DNA from 2 places in the Streptomyces sp. NPDC018833 genome. Region 1 is predicted to be linked to the other one. Evidence: riboswitches for the same ligand, from Rfam matches in the RefSeq annotation. Region 1 holds a riboswitch; the other holds the start of a gene.

Region 1 (7,525 bases):
TGGGACGGACGGGGGCCGTGGGACGGACGGGGGCCGTGGGACGGACGGGGGCCGCGGGACGGCCGTCGCCCTGACCAGGCCGGCAGCCGGTCCTGTCCTGCGCGACAGAAAACGCTTTCCCCGTCGCACCGAGGAGCTGACATGCAGCCGCCCGGAACCGCGGCCGCGTACGACGGTCTCCCCGGCGGTGGCTGGGTTTCCCAGCCGAGCGTCTTGCGTGGGCGGCTGTCGAGTTCGGCGGCGACGGCGTCCCAGTCCTCGCGGGTGTGCCTGGGCAGGGTCGGTGCGCTGCCGCCGTGGCTGCGGCTCCCGGCCCGCCGTCTCCTCAGCGGCGGCCCAGCACCTCGGCGATGCGGATGAACCCGTCCGTGCCGTGGCCCAGGCCGATGACGCGGCGGGCCATGCCCTCTGCCGCGCGCATCACGCCCGCGTCGATGCCATGCCCCTCGGAGGTATGCACGATGTGGGCCATGGACGAGGCCGCCGAGGTGATCGGGTTGCCCTCGCCGGAGAAATCGCCGTCGGCCACACCCTCAGCGAGTTGCTCGAAGAGTGGCGGCAGGATCGCGCCTATGCCCTTGGCGAACGGGGCCAGCTCCCGCGCGGTGACACCCTCCGCCCAGGCCACCGCCAGGGCGTGGGCATAGCCCGCCATGGCGGTCCAGAAGATGTCCAGCAGCGCGATGTCGTACGCCGCCGCCCGGCCGATCTCCTCGCCGAGATGGGTGTGGGTGCCGCCCAGTGTCTCAAGGGTGGGAAGGTGCTCGCGGTAGAGCTCCTCGGGGCCGCTGTGGACGAGGACCGCGGCGGGCGTTCCGATGGTCGTGGTCGGTGTCATGATGGCGCCGTCCAGGTACTGGATGCCGTGCCCCGCTGCCCAGGCCGCCGTGTCGCGGGCCCGGGCCGGAGTGTCGGCGGTCAGGTTCACCACCGTACGGTCCTTGAGCGCGTCGGTGACCGCCTCGCGCCGCAGAACGGCGTCCACAGCGTCGTAGTTCACCACGCAGACAACGGTCAGCCCGCTCGCGGCGACCGCCTCCTCGGCGGATCGGACGCCGACCGCGCCTCGCTCGACCAGGTCGCGGTCCCTGCTCGGCGTCCGGTTCCAGACGGTCGTCCGTAGGCCGGCGTCCAGGAACGCTCCGGCCAGGGCTCGGCCCATCGGCCCGAGACCGAGCACGGTGACGGCAGACTGTTCAGTGCGTGAAGACACGATTATCAACCTCTTTAGAAATACCGGAAGAAAGCAATGAAGGGGGCCCATATGACGCGCAGTCGTACCCGGGACATGAACGTCTGCGGAGTGACCGCCGCGATTGCCGTGATCGACGGCAAGTGGAAGACCGTTCTGCTGTGGCTGTTGGAATCCGGCCCGTGGCGCCCCGGGGAGCTGCGACGCCGGCTGCCGGGCCTCAGCGAGAAGGTGCTGACTCAGGCGCTCCGCGAGATGGAGACGGACGGACTGGTGCACCGGGAGGTGCATGACGAGCTGCCGCTGAAGACGGTGTACTCCCTCACCCCGTTCGGCCGCGAGCTCTCGGAGGCCCTGGGGCCCGTCTCCGACTGGGGCCACCGTCGTCTGGAGAAGCTCGCCCAGGCACAGTCGGCCTCCTGACGCATGGTCACCCCCGTCTCACGTGGATCCGGCGTCCCTTCGGCCGCCGTGTGACCAGGTTCCCCTCTGCCTCCATGCGTCGACAAGTACCCACAAAAAGGTGGGTACGGAGGGCGGTGGCCTCTTGATGCCGGTGCGCTCGCGGGTGTCTCGTGGCGTGGGGGTGGGTCGGCCTGGGGCCGACAGGTGGCGGGGAACTTCGTCGTCGGACGCAACGGCGAACACCGAACGCGCCGCTCACCCGCCCGGCCCTCGGCGGGGGTCCACCGTCGGGGGGCTGTCGAGCAGGGCTGCCAGCCGGAGCATGGGGCGGCCAGGCCCGCCAGGCGGATCCGGTTGCTCGTTCGATGGACAGTGACCAGGTGGCGGCCAGGGTGGCGGTCTGGTCGTCGGGGAGGGTCCCGGGTTGCGGCAACAGGTCGGCCAGCAGCCTTCGGTAGGAGGCACAGGTCAGGTCCGCGGCGATGATGTAGCGCGGCCAGGGCGAGGGGCAGGTGTCCCAGGTCGGCGACAAGGCTGTTGAGCTGGTCGGTTGGCTCGTGGCGGTCGCGGGCTGTGAGTACGCCCGTGAGGTAGGCGGCGGCTTCCTGGGGGTGAACGAGCCCACGGTCACCCGGCGTCGGCCTGCTCCGGTCAGGCGGTTCTCACCGGCAACCCGATGTCTACGAGGTTCGCTGATCGGGCACTCGGCGACGGCGTGCGAGGGCGACTGACGAGCGCGGACAGGAACGTCAGTCGCAGGTGCTGGACCACCGCGTCGGTGACGATCTCGCACCCGGCCCTGAGCGGCCGGGGGCGCTCGGGCCCGTTCCTACGGGGCGGGGGTGCCCGGCGCTCGGGCGCGTCCCTACGGGGCGGGGGTGGCCGGCGCTCGGGCGCGTCCCTACGGGGCGGGGGTGGCCGGGGTCGCGAGGAAGCGGTGCAGTGAGGACTTCATGGCCGCGACGAACGCCTCCCGGGTCGTGTCGCCGACCAGGTCCAGGGACAGGTAGGGGTTGAGGTCCTCCAACTCGACGAGCAGCAGTGCGCCGTCGCGGGTACGGCAGGCGTCGACGCGCTGGATCCCGTGGTCGACCGTGTTCCAGGCGATGAAGCGCCGGGCGAAGTCGAGGTCGTCCCCGGTGGGCTCGTACGGCTCAAGGTCCCAGCGGCGGGCGGGGTCGGGGGCGTGCAGGGCGTACTGGAAGGTGTCGTCGACGAAGTAGAAGGAGACCTCGTAGCGGAAGTCGACGCGCGGCTGGATCAGGACGTCGCCGCGGGCGAGGTCGGGGAGCATGCCGGGGCGCACGAAGCGTAGCCCTATGGAGTCCGCGCCGGTCTTGGGCTTGACGGCGTACTCGTCGGCGGCGGGCAGCAGCCCGAGGTCGTCGAGCCGGTCGACGGTGGGGATGACCGGGTATCCGGCCCTGGTGAGGTCCAGCAGGTACTGCTTGCCGGCCATGTCCCCGCGGGCGCTCAGCGGGTTGTAGACCCGGGTGCCGCGCTGCACGGCCCGGTCGCGGAAGGCGTCGTACGCGTCCTGGTAGTGCAGTACGGGACCGCTGTTGCGGACCACGACACCGTCGAAGTCGTCCATCAGCGCGGCTGCGTCCGCCGGGTGGGCGAGTGCGAGGGTGAAGTCCTGGCGCAGCCGGGAGGACAGGAAGATGTCCTCGTCGCAGTACCGTCGGCCCTTGGCCCGGTAGGCGAGGTCGGTGACGAACAGGAGGCGGGGCCTGGCGGACACGGGCGGGCTCCTCGGATCGGTTGACCGTAAAACTACCCGGTTCCGTTCACAGGCGGTGCAGCCGGACCTCGGTGAGCGCACCGTCCGCCACCTGGGCGGTCATGTACGTGTGGTGGGGCTGGCGCCTGCGGTCGGTCGGGGAACCGGGGTTGAGGAGCCGCAGGCCGCCGGGGGCCGTGGTGTCCCACGGGATGTGGCTGTGGCCGAAGACGAGCACGTCGAGGTCGGGAAAGCGGTCGGCGCACCGCTGTTCCCGTCCGCGGGCCGGGCCGGTCTCGTGCACGACGCCGAACCGGAGGCCGCTGAGCTCCGCCCGGGCCACTTCCGGCAGCCGGGCGCGCAGTTCGGCGCCGTCGTTGTTGCCGTACACGGCGAGGAGGCGGGCGGAACGGGCCTCGAGCAGGTCGAGGGTCGCGGTGTCGACCCAGTCGCCGGCGTGGACGACCACATCGGCCTCCTGGACACGGGCCATCACCTCGTCGGGCAGCCGGCGGGCGCGGCGGGGCACATGAGTGTCGGAGATCAGCAGCAGTCGCATGCCCCTACCTTCCGCCTTCCGGCACCGGGCGGGCACACGGCCGCGCCGGACGCCGCGCTGACGTGATGTCAGAACAGGAGCCCGGCGCGATTCCATCTGCAATCGAAGCCGCGAATACGGGGCTACGGTCAGTACGGACCGTTCACGTTGTCGATGGAGCCGTACCTGGCGGCGGCGTAGTTGCACGCGGCGGTGATGTTCGCGACCGGGTCATAGCTGTCCATCGACGTGCCGGGCACGTGGTAGGCCCGGAACGTGGGGTCGATCACCTGGAGAAGACCCTTGGAAGGCGTACCGTTCACCGCGTTGATGTCCCAGTTGTTGATCGCCAGCGGATTTCCGGAGGACTCACGCATGATGTTCCGGTGGATTCCCTCGTAGGTGCCGGGAATTCCGTGCTTGGCCATGATGTCGAGCGATTCCTTGATCCAGCCGTCGAGATCGTCGGAATACGTCTTGGCCTTGGCGGGCTTCGCGGCCGGGGCCTTCTTCGCCACCGGGGCGGTGCGGGCCGCGGTGCGGTCGGCGCGGGCGGTGTCGGTGGCGCGGTCCAAGGGCTTGGCCTTGGCGCCGATGCTGAGCTTCAGACCGGGGCGGATCAGCGACGGGTCAGCGCCTATGTTCCGGCGGTTGTCGTTGTAGAGCTTCTTCCAGCCGCCACTGAGGGAGTGCTCCTGGGCGATCTTCGCCAGCGAGTCACCCGCGACGACCGTGTACGTCGTGGGGGCCTTCTTCGCCGCGGCGGATGCCGTGACGACGGCCTTCGCGGTCGCGGACTGGGCCGGTTGCGCGGCACCGGCGGTGGTCGCGCCGATCACCGGCAGGGCGAACGCTGCACCGCCCATGCCCGCGGCGACGAGGCCGCGGGTGAGCCGGCTGGACTTGTGACGGCGGTGCTTACCCTTTGCAGGCATGACGCATTCCTCTCCGTCGCCTGCGAGGTGAGCTGTCGGGTTCGGGCTGGAGATGCCCGGTCGCATGGTCGGTGCGACTTCACCCCGAGCCGTTCCGGATTCCGGATCGGCGGCTTACCTGGGTCCCCCGCTCCTGCCGAACGAGTGCGTGTGGTCGGATTCCGGATGGCGGCAGGACTCGGCGGTCCATCCGGATTGCGGTGACCGTAAGGGAGAGCGACCGGAAGGAACAAGCCATGAATTCACAACCGCAATGCCAAGGCGGAAAAACAGTACGTAAATGACCTTCCTGATTTCCTGTCGAGAACTCAACTCGCGTTCCCCACAAGGAAGCTGCGCAGTCAGCCGCCGACCCCGCGGCCGCGTCGCGTGACCGACATCACGGAAGCGAGAACAAAAAGCAAAGAGCCACCCTAGTCACCTCTAAACGGACATTAGGGCAATAAAAAGGGAGGTGCCCGTACGGAAAATTCCGACACTTCACCGTTCGGGAATAGTCCGATTTATTCCGTATGTAATGACCTCGCCCGATTCGGGTACTCGCTCGTGGTGTTCGGGTGCGCGGCTGCGCCCGTACGGCGGCCGCCGGCCGCCCACCGACATCACGTGGGAGGACACGATGCGCGCGCTGACATGGCAGGGCCGGAGGGACGTCCGGATCGAGACGGTCCCCGATCCCCGCATCAAGGAGCCGACGGATGTCATCGTCCGGGTGACCTCGACCGGCATCTGCGGTTCGGATCTGCACCTGTACGAAATCCTCGGCCCCTACCTCGACCCGGGCGACATCCTCGGCCACGAGCCCATGGGCATCATCGAGGAGACCGGCCCCGAGGTGCGAAGCCTCTCGGCCGGTGACCGCGTCGTCGTCCCGTTCAACGTCTCGTGCGGCGAGTGCTTCATGTGCGCCCAAGGACTCCACTCGCAGTGCGAGACGACCCAGGTGCGCGACCGCGGCACGGGCGCGTCGCTGTTCGGCTACACAAAGCTGTACGGGCAGGTGCCCGGCGGGCAGGCCGAGTACCTGCGGGTGCCCTTCGGCGACAAGCTGCCGGTCAAGGTGCCCGAAGGACCGCCCGACGAGCGCTTCGTCTACCTGTCGGACGTGCTGCCGACCGCGTGGCAGGCCGTGGAGTACGCCGGCGTCCCGTCCGGCGGGTCATTGACCGTCCTCGGCCTCGGGCCGATCGGCGACATGGCGTGCCGCGTGGCGCTCCACCGCGGTGCCGGACTCGTCATCGGTGTCGACCTCGTCCCCGAGCGCCTCGACCGGGCCGAGGAACGGGGCGTGAAGGCACTCGACCTGCGCGAGCACGACGACGTCGCCGACGCGGTCCGCGAGCTCACCGACGGCCGGGGCTCGGACGCGGTCATCGATGCCGTGGGCATGGAGGCCCACGGCGCACCGGTCGCCAAGGCGGGCCAGTGGGCGACGGGCCTGCTGCCCGGACGGGTGGCCCGCCGGGTCATGGAGCACGTCGGGGTGGACCGGCTGCAGGCGTTCTACACGGCCATCGACGCGGTGCGGCGCGGCGGCACGATCTCGCTGGCCGGGGTCTACGGGGGCATGGCGGATCCCGTGCCGATGCTCACCCTCTTCGACAAGCAGATCCAGCTCCGCATGGGCCAGGCCAATGTCCACCGCTGGGTGGACGACATCCTTCCGGTGCTGACGGACGCCGATCCGCTCGGTGTCGAGGGCTTCGCGACCCACATAATGCGGCTGGAGAAGGGCCCCGAGGCGTACGCGATGTTCCAGGCGAAGGCCGACGGCATGGTCAAGACCCTCCTGAAGCCGTAGCCGACCCTGCTCGGTGCCGTGTTCTGCGCCCTGCCTCTGTGCCCTGGCCCTCAGTCCTGGCAGTCGGGGCACCACATCGAGCGGCGGCCGCCGGTGCGGTCCGAGCGCAGTGACCCGCCGCAGCGCGGGCACAGCGGGTCGGGGTCGTCCCGGTGTCCGGTGAGCCAGGTCCGACGGGGCGGTACGCGCGCGGTCGGTACGGCCGACCGCAGGACCCGGCCCATCGCCGCGTGGATCCGGCGCAGCTCGGCCTCGTCCAGGTCGCGCGCGGGCCGGGAGGGCGCCACCCGGGCGCGCCAGAGGATCTCGTCACTGAGGAGGTTGCCCAGGCCGGCGAGCACCGACTGGTCCATCAGCACGTTCTTGACGGCGCCCCGTCGGCCTGCGACGCGCTCCAGGAAGGTGTCCCGGGACAGACCGAGCGCGTCCGGGCCCAGATCGCCGAGGATGTGGCCGACGGCCTCGTCGCTCCCGGCGAGGTGGACGCCCTGGAGCTTGCGCTGATCGCGGTAGTGCAGCCGGCGGTCGTCGTCGAGGACGAGCACGAGCCGGTCGTGCTCCGCCACGGCGTCGTCGGGCGAGGCGCACAGGAGCAGCCCCGTCATCCCGAAGTGCCACACGACGGTGGGCCCGTCGGTGGGCGCCACGAGCCACTTGCCGTGCCGCCGGGGCTCGCCGAGTCGCCGCCCCACCAGTTCCCTGTGCAGCCGCCGCACGGTCACTCCGCGCAGCACACCGGCGTCGCGGACGTCGATCCCCGTGATACGTCGACCGGTGCCGCAGGAACGCAGCACCTCTCGGAACCCTTCGACATCCGGCAGCTCGGGCATGTCCTCCTCCGTCGACGTCCGTCGCCCGTCCCGGCCACGTCGCGGCACACGGCGCGGACCCCGGCCGGGTACCCCGTGTCCGCGGGTGAACCCCCGTGGGG
Region 2 (7,525 bases), on a different contig from region 1:
CCATCATAACGGTCTGTACGTCCTGTACATTTTTCACAGAGGACGAAGGCCCGACTCCGAGGAGAGGCACGTCCATGAACCGCCCTGACGCCCGCCACGTCCTGCCCGAGTTCACCGAGCGCACCAGCTCGGGGGCCCGCACCCGCGACCCGTACTCAAAGCTGTTCGAGGAGCGGATCGTCTTCCTCGGCTCCGCCGTCGACGACACCGCCGCCAACGACGTCATCGCCCAACTGCTGCACCTCGAATACGCGGCTCCCGACCAGGACATCTGCCTGTACATCAACTCGCCGGGCGGTCCGATCAGCGCCATGACGGCGATCTACGACACGCTCCAGGTCATCACCTGCGACATCGCCACCACCTGCATCGGCCAGGCGACTTCCACCGCCGCCGTGCTGCTCGCGGCCGGGGCCCCCGGCAAGCGTATGGCGCTTCCGGGCGCACGGATCGTCGTCCAGCAGCCCGCCGCCGAGGAGCCGTTGCGGGGCCAGCCGTCCGATCTGGAGATCCAAGCGGCCGAGTTGCTCCGCCTGCGGGAGCAGCTCGCGACCATGCTGGTGCGCCACACCGGACAGGACGCCGAGCGCATCGCGGCCGATCTGGAACGGGACAAGATCTTCGACGCCGACGCGGCGAAGGCGTACGGCCTGGTGGATCACGTCGTCCAGAACCGTAAGGCGTCTCCCGTCGCCACAAGGACGAGGTGAGCGCGCGCGATGCTGCCTCCCACGATGCCGCCGCTGCCCGCACTGACGTGCGCGGAGGCCGAGTTCGTCGACAGCTATCTCGAAGTGGTCGATCTGCTGGGGCGGATCAACCCGTCCCGCGCCACGCACACCTACGGCGCGCTGCGTGCCGCGCAGGCACTCGTCGGACGGGCCGCCGCACTCAAGGACGCCCTGACACTGATGCATACGCGCGGCGAGAACGAGGTCTACGCGGACACTCTTGCCGAGGCGCTGCGGATTCTCGACGGTCAGCGCAGGGCGAACCGGGTGACCGTACCGCCCGCTTCGACGAGTTGACGGTCGATCGCGCTGTCAACCGCCAACGGGGTAGCGGCTTTCGTACCCCGTTCGGTGGAGCTTCGGCGTAGTTGTCGTGTGTCGCAGGACTTGCGCCGTTCGACCACCGATTTGGCGGAGTTGACCGTTTCACCGCTGGTACAACCATGATTTCCCGTCAGGCGACTCAAGCCCCAACGCCCCTGTCCACCCGAACAGATCAGTCGTGATCAGGTTCACAAAAGCCGTTTCAACTCGGAAATCGGACATCGGTGGGTCACGATCCTTGGACGACAAGCCCTCGCCACCTGACGGGGCGGTCCGGGCGGACGCTGAGTCCTGCCGCCGTACCGGACGTCTGGTCGACAGAAGTGCATCGGCAGGAGTGGAGGACCCGAGCAGCACGGGGTGACCGGTGATCCCGGTGGTCCCCTTGGGGTGAAGCCGCTTCGGCGGCCGGGCGTCTTCGCGGTCCGAACCCGACAGGTCATCCTTCACAGGCGGCTGACGAAGGGTTGCGCATGACTGCGCAGATGCATGTCCCGTTCCTGCTCACCCGCGCGGGCGCCGTATCGGCACTGACCATCGCCGCCGTCGGCGGCACACTCCTCGCTCCCGGAGCCACCACCGAGGCGCATGCGGTCACCAGCCACGCGAGCAAAGCACTCCAAGTGGCCGCGTCGAAGAAGGGGTCGCCGTACAGATTCGGTGCCGTCGGCCCCCACCGCTTCGACTGCTCCGGGCTGACGGTGTACTCGTACAAGAAGGCCGGCAAGAAGCTGCCGCGTACCGCGCAGCAGCAGTACAACCGCACGCGCCATGTCTCCGCCTCCCAACGGCGACGCGGTGACCTGGTCTTCTTCCATTCCGGCGGCTACGTCTACCACGTAGGCATCTACGCCGGGAGAGGACGGATCTGGCATTCGCCGAAGACCGGCGACGTGGTGCGGCTGGCCAAGATCTGGACGAGCAGCGTCTCGTACGGCCGCGTGCGCTGACCCCCCGGCAGCTCCGGTCCCCGGCGGTCAGCACATCGCGTAAGAGGTCGCCGGCACCGCAGGTGCGGTGGCGGCCGACGCAGGTGGGTCAGTGCGCCGGCGCCTGGACCAGCAGCGTCGCGCCGAGCGCGGTGAGCGCGCCGCCCGTGACGCCTTCCACGGCCCGTGTGGTGCGCGGCCTGCGCAGCCACCGGCCCAGCCGGTCCACCAGGAGTGCCACCGCCGGGAACCAGATCAGCGCCAGCACGACGACGATCGTCGCGAGCAGCAGGGTGCGCGGCAGCACCGCGGCACCGTCCGGCACGAACTGCGGCAGCAGACTCAGGAAGAGGACCGGCGCCTTCGGATTGAGGACATTGGTGAGAAAGCCCTGGCGCAGACTGCGTCGGACGCTGGGGGCGGCCGTGGCGCCGTCGATCGCGAGGGGCCCGTCGAGCGGGCGCAGGGCCGAGCGCACCGCGCGCAGGCCCAGCCACAGCACATAGACCCCGCCCGCGATCTGCAGGGTCCGGTACAGCACGGGCACCGCCACCAGCACCGTGGCGAGTCCCGCCACGGCCAGTGCGGTGTGCACCAGCAGTCCGCCCGCGACGCCGACCGCGCAGGCGACGCCCGCGCGGCGTGAGGCGAGCGCACTGCCTACGACCACGGTGAAATCGGCGCCCGGCATGGCGACCATGCCTGCGGCGACACCAATGAAGGCGATCAGCTGTGCATCCATGGCCCCCAGCCTGACCGTTTCGAGCCTTCAGCAGGTACTTGCAATATCCTGGGTCGGTCCAAAGCACTGCTTAAGGCAGGCGCCTGACGAGCGTCCAAGAGGAGCGATGTACGACCCGACCCGGCTGGCGGCCCTGGTCGCGGTCGCGGAGGCCGGTTCGATCACCCGCGCCGCGGCCCGCCTCGGTTACACCGCCCCGGCGCTCTCCCAGCAGCTGTCCAAGCTGGAACGTGAGGCCGGAGCGCCGCTGCTCGTGCGCCACCACCGCGGGGCGCGGCTCACGGCCGCGGGCGAGCTGCTCGCCGAGCGGGCGCGCCGGGTGCTGGACGAGATGGACCGGGCGCGGCACGAGCTGGCCACGCTGTCGGGGCTGACGGGCGGCCGACTGCGCGTGGGGACGTTCACCACGGTCGGCATCCATCTGCTGCCCCCGGTGCTCAGTGCCTTTCGCCGCGCGCATCCGGCCGTGGAGCTGACGGTCGCGGAGTACGAGCCGCCGGCGGGGGTCACGGCGGTGGCGCGCGGCGAGATGGACCTCGCGCTGACGCACGCCTACGAGCCCGCCGAGCCGGCGCCGCTCCCGCCGGGAGTGGTCATGGAACCGCTGCTGGTGGAGGAGCTGGTGATCGTCACGGCCCCCGGGCACGCCCTGGCGGGCGGTTCGGGGCGACTGCCGGTGAGCGATCTCGCCGGACAGCCGCTGATCAGCAGCGCTCCGTCGCATCCGCCGCGCAGGGGGGTGGAGGGAGCGCTGGCCGAAGCGGGCGCGACACCGGCCGTGGTGTGCGAGTCCCCCGGTTACGCACTGGTCTGCGCGCTGGTGAGCGCGGGCATCGGCGTGGCCGTGGTGCCGGAGATGGTCGCGGCCATGTCCGCGACTCCGGTGCAGATACGCCAGTTGGAACCGGCCGCGTTCCGCCGAACGATCTCGGTCGTGCACCGGGGCGAGGAGTCGGGGCCGGCGACGCAGTCGCTGCGGGTACTGCTGCGGGGCTCGTTCGGCCGGGCGGGACAACAGGGGACGGGCGGACGGACGTCGTGATCCGCCCGGCACCCCGTTGGTCGGGCCTGACCCGAGAGAGGGGCCTGACCGGAGCGAAGGGGCCTGAGCCGACGGGAGCCTGACTGGAGATAAGGGGCCGCCGAGCCAACAGGAGCCTGACCGACAGGGGCCTGACTCGGCAGGGGCCTGACCCGGCAGAGGGTGCCTAGCTCTGCACCGGAACGGTCCACGGCAGCGCGATCCACACCGTCTTGCCGCCCTCCCGCGTGGGGGTCACGGAAAGCCGCCCGCCGTACTGAGCGGTGAGACTGCGGATGATGACCATGCCCCGCCCGTTGTCCTGCCGGACCGCGGCAGGCAGCCTGCGCGGCCAGCGCGGATGGCTGTCGGTGACTCCGATGAACAGCTGCTCGTCCCGTTCGAGGTGCACGTCGACGGTGAAGGTGGGCGACTGGCCGAAGGTGTGCTGCACGGCGTTGGTGGCGAGTTCGGAGATGATCAGTCGCACGGTGTCGACGACGTCGGTCCCGTCGGACAGTCCCCAGTCGCAGATGACATCGGTGACATATCTCCGGGCGGCGGAGACCGAAGCCGGATCGCTCGGCAGAGTGACGGATGCTTCTCGACGGTCTGCCATGGCGACGCTGTCCCTTTCCCACCGGGCCGGGCTCCGACTCGTAGCGGATGACACGCGAGGACGGCCACGGATTGCGCTTCGTCGTCAGACTGCCACTTGTCGTCCATCCGGCGCGGCGATCCACCGAGATAGGGATATGTCTGTCGCTCAAAGCGGTGAACTCTGCCACGGGAGACCGTATTTGGGGAGGTGCGTACCGCGCGCGGGACGGCTCACTTCAGGCGCGCGGCGCGGCCCCGACGATGGTCGCGACGGCCGTGTCGAGCTCCCGGTCGGTCAGGTCGGCGCGGGCGGTGAGCCGGATGCGCGAGATCCCGTCCGGTACCGACGGGGGCCGGAAGCAGCCCACGACCAGGCCCGCCGCCCGGCAGTCCGCCGCCCAGGCGAGCGCCGCGTCCGGCGAGGGCGCCTGTACGGAGACGACGGCCGCGTCCGGCCGTGCGGCGGTCAGCCCCGCGTCCGTCAGCCGCCGGTGCAGCACGGCGGCGACCTCCTGGGCACGGTCGGCGAGCTCCGGTTCCCGGCGCAGCACCCTCAGGGCGGCGAGCGCGCCGCCGGCCGCCGCCGGTGCGAGTCCGGTGTCGAAGATGAAGGTCCTGGCCGTGTTGATCAGGTGCTCGATCACCCGGGCCGGGCCCAGGACCGCGCCGCCCTGACTGCCGAGGGACTTCGAGAGGGTGAGGGTGGCGACGACTCCGCTCGCGCCGGCCAGTCCGGCGGCGTCGAGCGCTCCCCGGCCGCCGTCGCCCAGGACGCCGAGACCGTGGGCGTCGTCGACGAGGAGGGCCGCGCCGTGTTCGCGGCAGACCTCGGCGAGTGCGGGCAGCGGCGCCGCGTCGCCGTCCACGGAGAACACGGAGTCGGTGACGACGAGGGCCCGGTGGCCGGGGTGGGCGGCGAGGGTCTTGCGCACGGCCTCGGGGTCGGCGTGCGGGACGACCGCCCTCTCGGCGCGGGAGAGGCGGCAGCCGTCGACGATGGAGGCGTGGTTACCCGCGTCGGAGACGACGAGGGCGTCCCGGCCGCCGAGCGCGGTGACGGCGGCGAGGTTCGCCGCGTAGCCGGAGGACAGGACGAGGGCGGCCTCGAATCCGCAGAATCCGGCGAGTTCGCGCTCCAACTCGGTGTGGAGCGCGGTGGTGCCGGTGACCAGGCGGGAGCCGGTGGCGCCCGCGCCCCAGCGGCGAGCGGCGTCGGCGGCTGCCCCGGTGACCTCGGGCCGCCGAGTGAGTCCCAGGTAGTCGTTGCTCGCCAGATCGAGCAGGACCGAGTCGGCGGTGCGCGGCCGGAGCGTACGGACGAGTCCCGCGCGCTCCCGGCGGCGCGCCTCGTCGTCGATCCAGTCGAAAGGATCCTGAGTGGCCTGCGGCATGAGGTGTCCGGTCCTTTTGTAGGCAGCGCACAGACCCTAACCGGATGCGGGCGGGGAACCGATGTGGCCATGCACACACCTCAAAGCCGGGCTGTTGTGGGGTTCCTCCTTGGCCGGGGCCGCTGCCGTGGGTAAGGATCAGCACCATGGACCTGCTGAACACCCTGGTGGAGAAGGGGCTGCGGCGCGAGCTGCCGACCCGTGAAGAAGCCCTCGCCGTACTGGCGACCTCCGACGACGATCTGCTCGATGTGGTGGCCGCGGCCGGCAAGGTGCGCCGCCAGTGGTTCGGACGGCGGGTGAAGCTCAACTATCTGGTCAACCTGAAGTCCGGTCTGTGCCCCGAGGACTGCTCGTACTGCTCGCAGCGGCTCGGTTCGAAGGCGGAGATCCTCAAGTACACCTGGCTGAAGCCCGACGAGGCGTCCGAGGCCGCGGCCGCCGGTGTGGCCGGCGGCGCGAAGCGGGTCTGTCTGGTGGCGAGCGGCCGCGGCCCGACGGACCGGGACGTGGACCGGGTCTCGAAGACGATCGAGGCGATCAAGGAACAGAACGAGGGCGTCGAGGTGTGCGCCTGCCTCGGGCTGCTCTCCGACGGCCAGGCCGAGCGACTGCGCGACGCCGGCGCCGACGCGTACAACCACAACCTGAACACGTCCGAGGGGACGTACGGGGACATCACGACCACACACACCTACGCCGATCGCGTGGACACGGTGAACAAGGCGCACGCCGCGGGCCTGTCCGCATGCTCCGGTCTGATCGCCGGCATGGGCGAGAGCGACGAGGACCTGGTGGACGTGGTCTTCTCGCTGCGCGAGCTCGACCCGGACTCGGTGCCGGTCAACTTCCTCATCCCCTTCGAAGGCACCCCCCTCGCCAAGGAGTGGCACCTGACCCCGCAGCGGGCGCTGCGCATCCTGGCGATGGTCCGGTTCGTCTGCCCCGACGTCGAGGTGCGCCTCGCGGGCGGGCGCGAGATCCATCTGCGTACCCTTCAGCCGCTCGCGCTGCACCTGGCCAACTCGATCTTCCTGGGCGACTACCTGACCAGCGAGGGCCAGGCGGGCAAGGCCGACCTGGAGATGATCGCGGACGCCGGCTTCGAGGTGGAGGGCACCGACACGACGACGCTGCCCGAGCACCGTGTCTCCGGTGGCGGCTGCGGGTCGGTGTGCGGTGACGGCGGCGAGGGCGGCTGCGCCGGTGACACGCCCGCCGCCGAGGCCGCTCCGGCCGAGGCGCCCGCCGCGCGCACGGAACTGGTCGCCGTACGCCGCCGCGGTGCCGGTACGGACGTCGCGCCCAATGCCTGAGTTCTCCCCCGGCGAGCTGCGCGCCCTGGATCGCGCCCATGTCTGGCATCCGTACGCTCCGATGCCGGGCCTTACGGATCCCGTGGTCGTGGAGTCCGCGTCCGGGGTACGGCTCAGGCTGGCCGAAGAGATCCACGGACAGCGCGAGTTGATCGACGGCATGTCATCGTGGTGGTCGGCGGTGCACGGCTACAACCACCCCGTCCTCAACGAGGCGGCAACCGCGCAGCTGGGCCGTATGAGCCATGTGATGTTCGGCGGGCTCACCCATGAGCCGGCCGTACGGCTCGCGACGCGGCTGGTGGAGATCACCCCGGAGCCCCTGCAGCACGTCTTCCTGTGCGACTCGGGCTCGGTGTCGGTCGAGGTCGCCGTCAAGATGTGCCTCCAGCACTGGCGTTCGGTGGGACGCCCGGCCAAGCAGCGGCTGCTGACCTGGCGCGGCGGCTACCACGGTGACACGTGGCAGCC

Evidence for each region. A riboswitch is a leader RNA that binds a small molecule or an ion and turns the genes downstream of it on or off. The one in region 1 is predicted to bind cyclic di-AMP.
Region 2: it holds a riboswitch for cyclic di-AMP, as region 1 does, so the genes downstream of both, ACH5AF_RS23775 (C40 family peptidase) here and ACH5AF_RS21245 (transglycosylase SLT domain-containing protein) in region 1, are expected to answer to the same signal.

The regions. Positions count from the first base shown of each region.
Region 1 covers NZ_JBIRZM010000010.1:146,774-154,298, forward strand. The annotation lists gene ACH5AF_RS21225 (NAD(P)-dependent oxidoreductase) at 326-1,213, opposite strand; gene ACH5AF_RS21230 (winged helix-turn-helix transcriptional regulator) at 1,265-1,615, shown strand; gene ACH5AF_RS21235 (hypothetical protein) at 2,499-3,341, opposite strand; gene ACH5AF_RS21240 (metallophosphoesterase family protein) at 3,388-3,879, opposite strand; gene ACH5AF_RS21245 (transglycosylase SLT domain-containing protein) at 4,008-4,793, opposite strand; cyclic di-AMP (ydaO/yuaA leader) riboswitch at 4,798-4,952, opposite strand; gene ACH5AF_RS21250 (zinc-dependent alcohol dehydrogenase) at 5,413-6,594, shown strand; gene ACH5AF_RS21255 (Fpg/Nei family DNA glycosylase) at 6,645-7,424, opposite strand.
Region 2 covers NZ_JBIRZM010000012.1:162,190-169,714, reverse strand. The annotation lists gene ACH5AF_RS23785 (ATP-dependent Clp protease proteolytic subunit) at 75-710, shown strand; gene ACH5AF_RS23780 (hypothetical protein) at 720-1,028, shown strand; cyclic di-AMP (ydaO/yuaA leader) riboswitch at 1,341-1,525, shown strand; gene ACH5AF_RS23775 (C40 family peptidase) at 1,529-2,005, shown strand; gene ACH5AF_RS23770 (LysE family translocator) at 2,094-2,726, opposite strand; gene ACH5AF_RS23765 (LysR family transcriptional regulator) at 2,833-3,768, shown strand; gene ACH5AF_RS23760 (ATP-binding protein) at 3,935-4,366, opposite strand; gene ACH5AF_RS23755 (8-amino-7-oxononanoate synthase) at 4,584-5,738, opposite strand; gene bioB (biotin synthase BioB) at 5,885-7,054, shown strand; gene ACH5AF_RS23745 (adenosylmethionine--8-amino-7-oxononanoate transaminase) at 7,047-7,525, shown strand, end outside.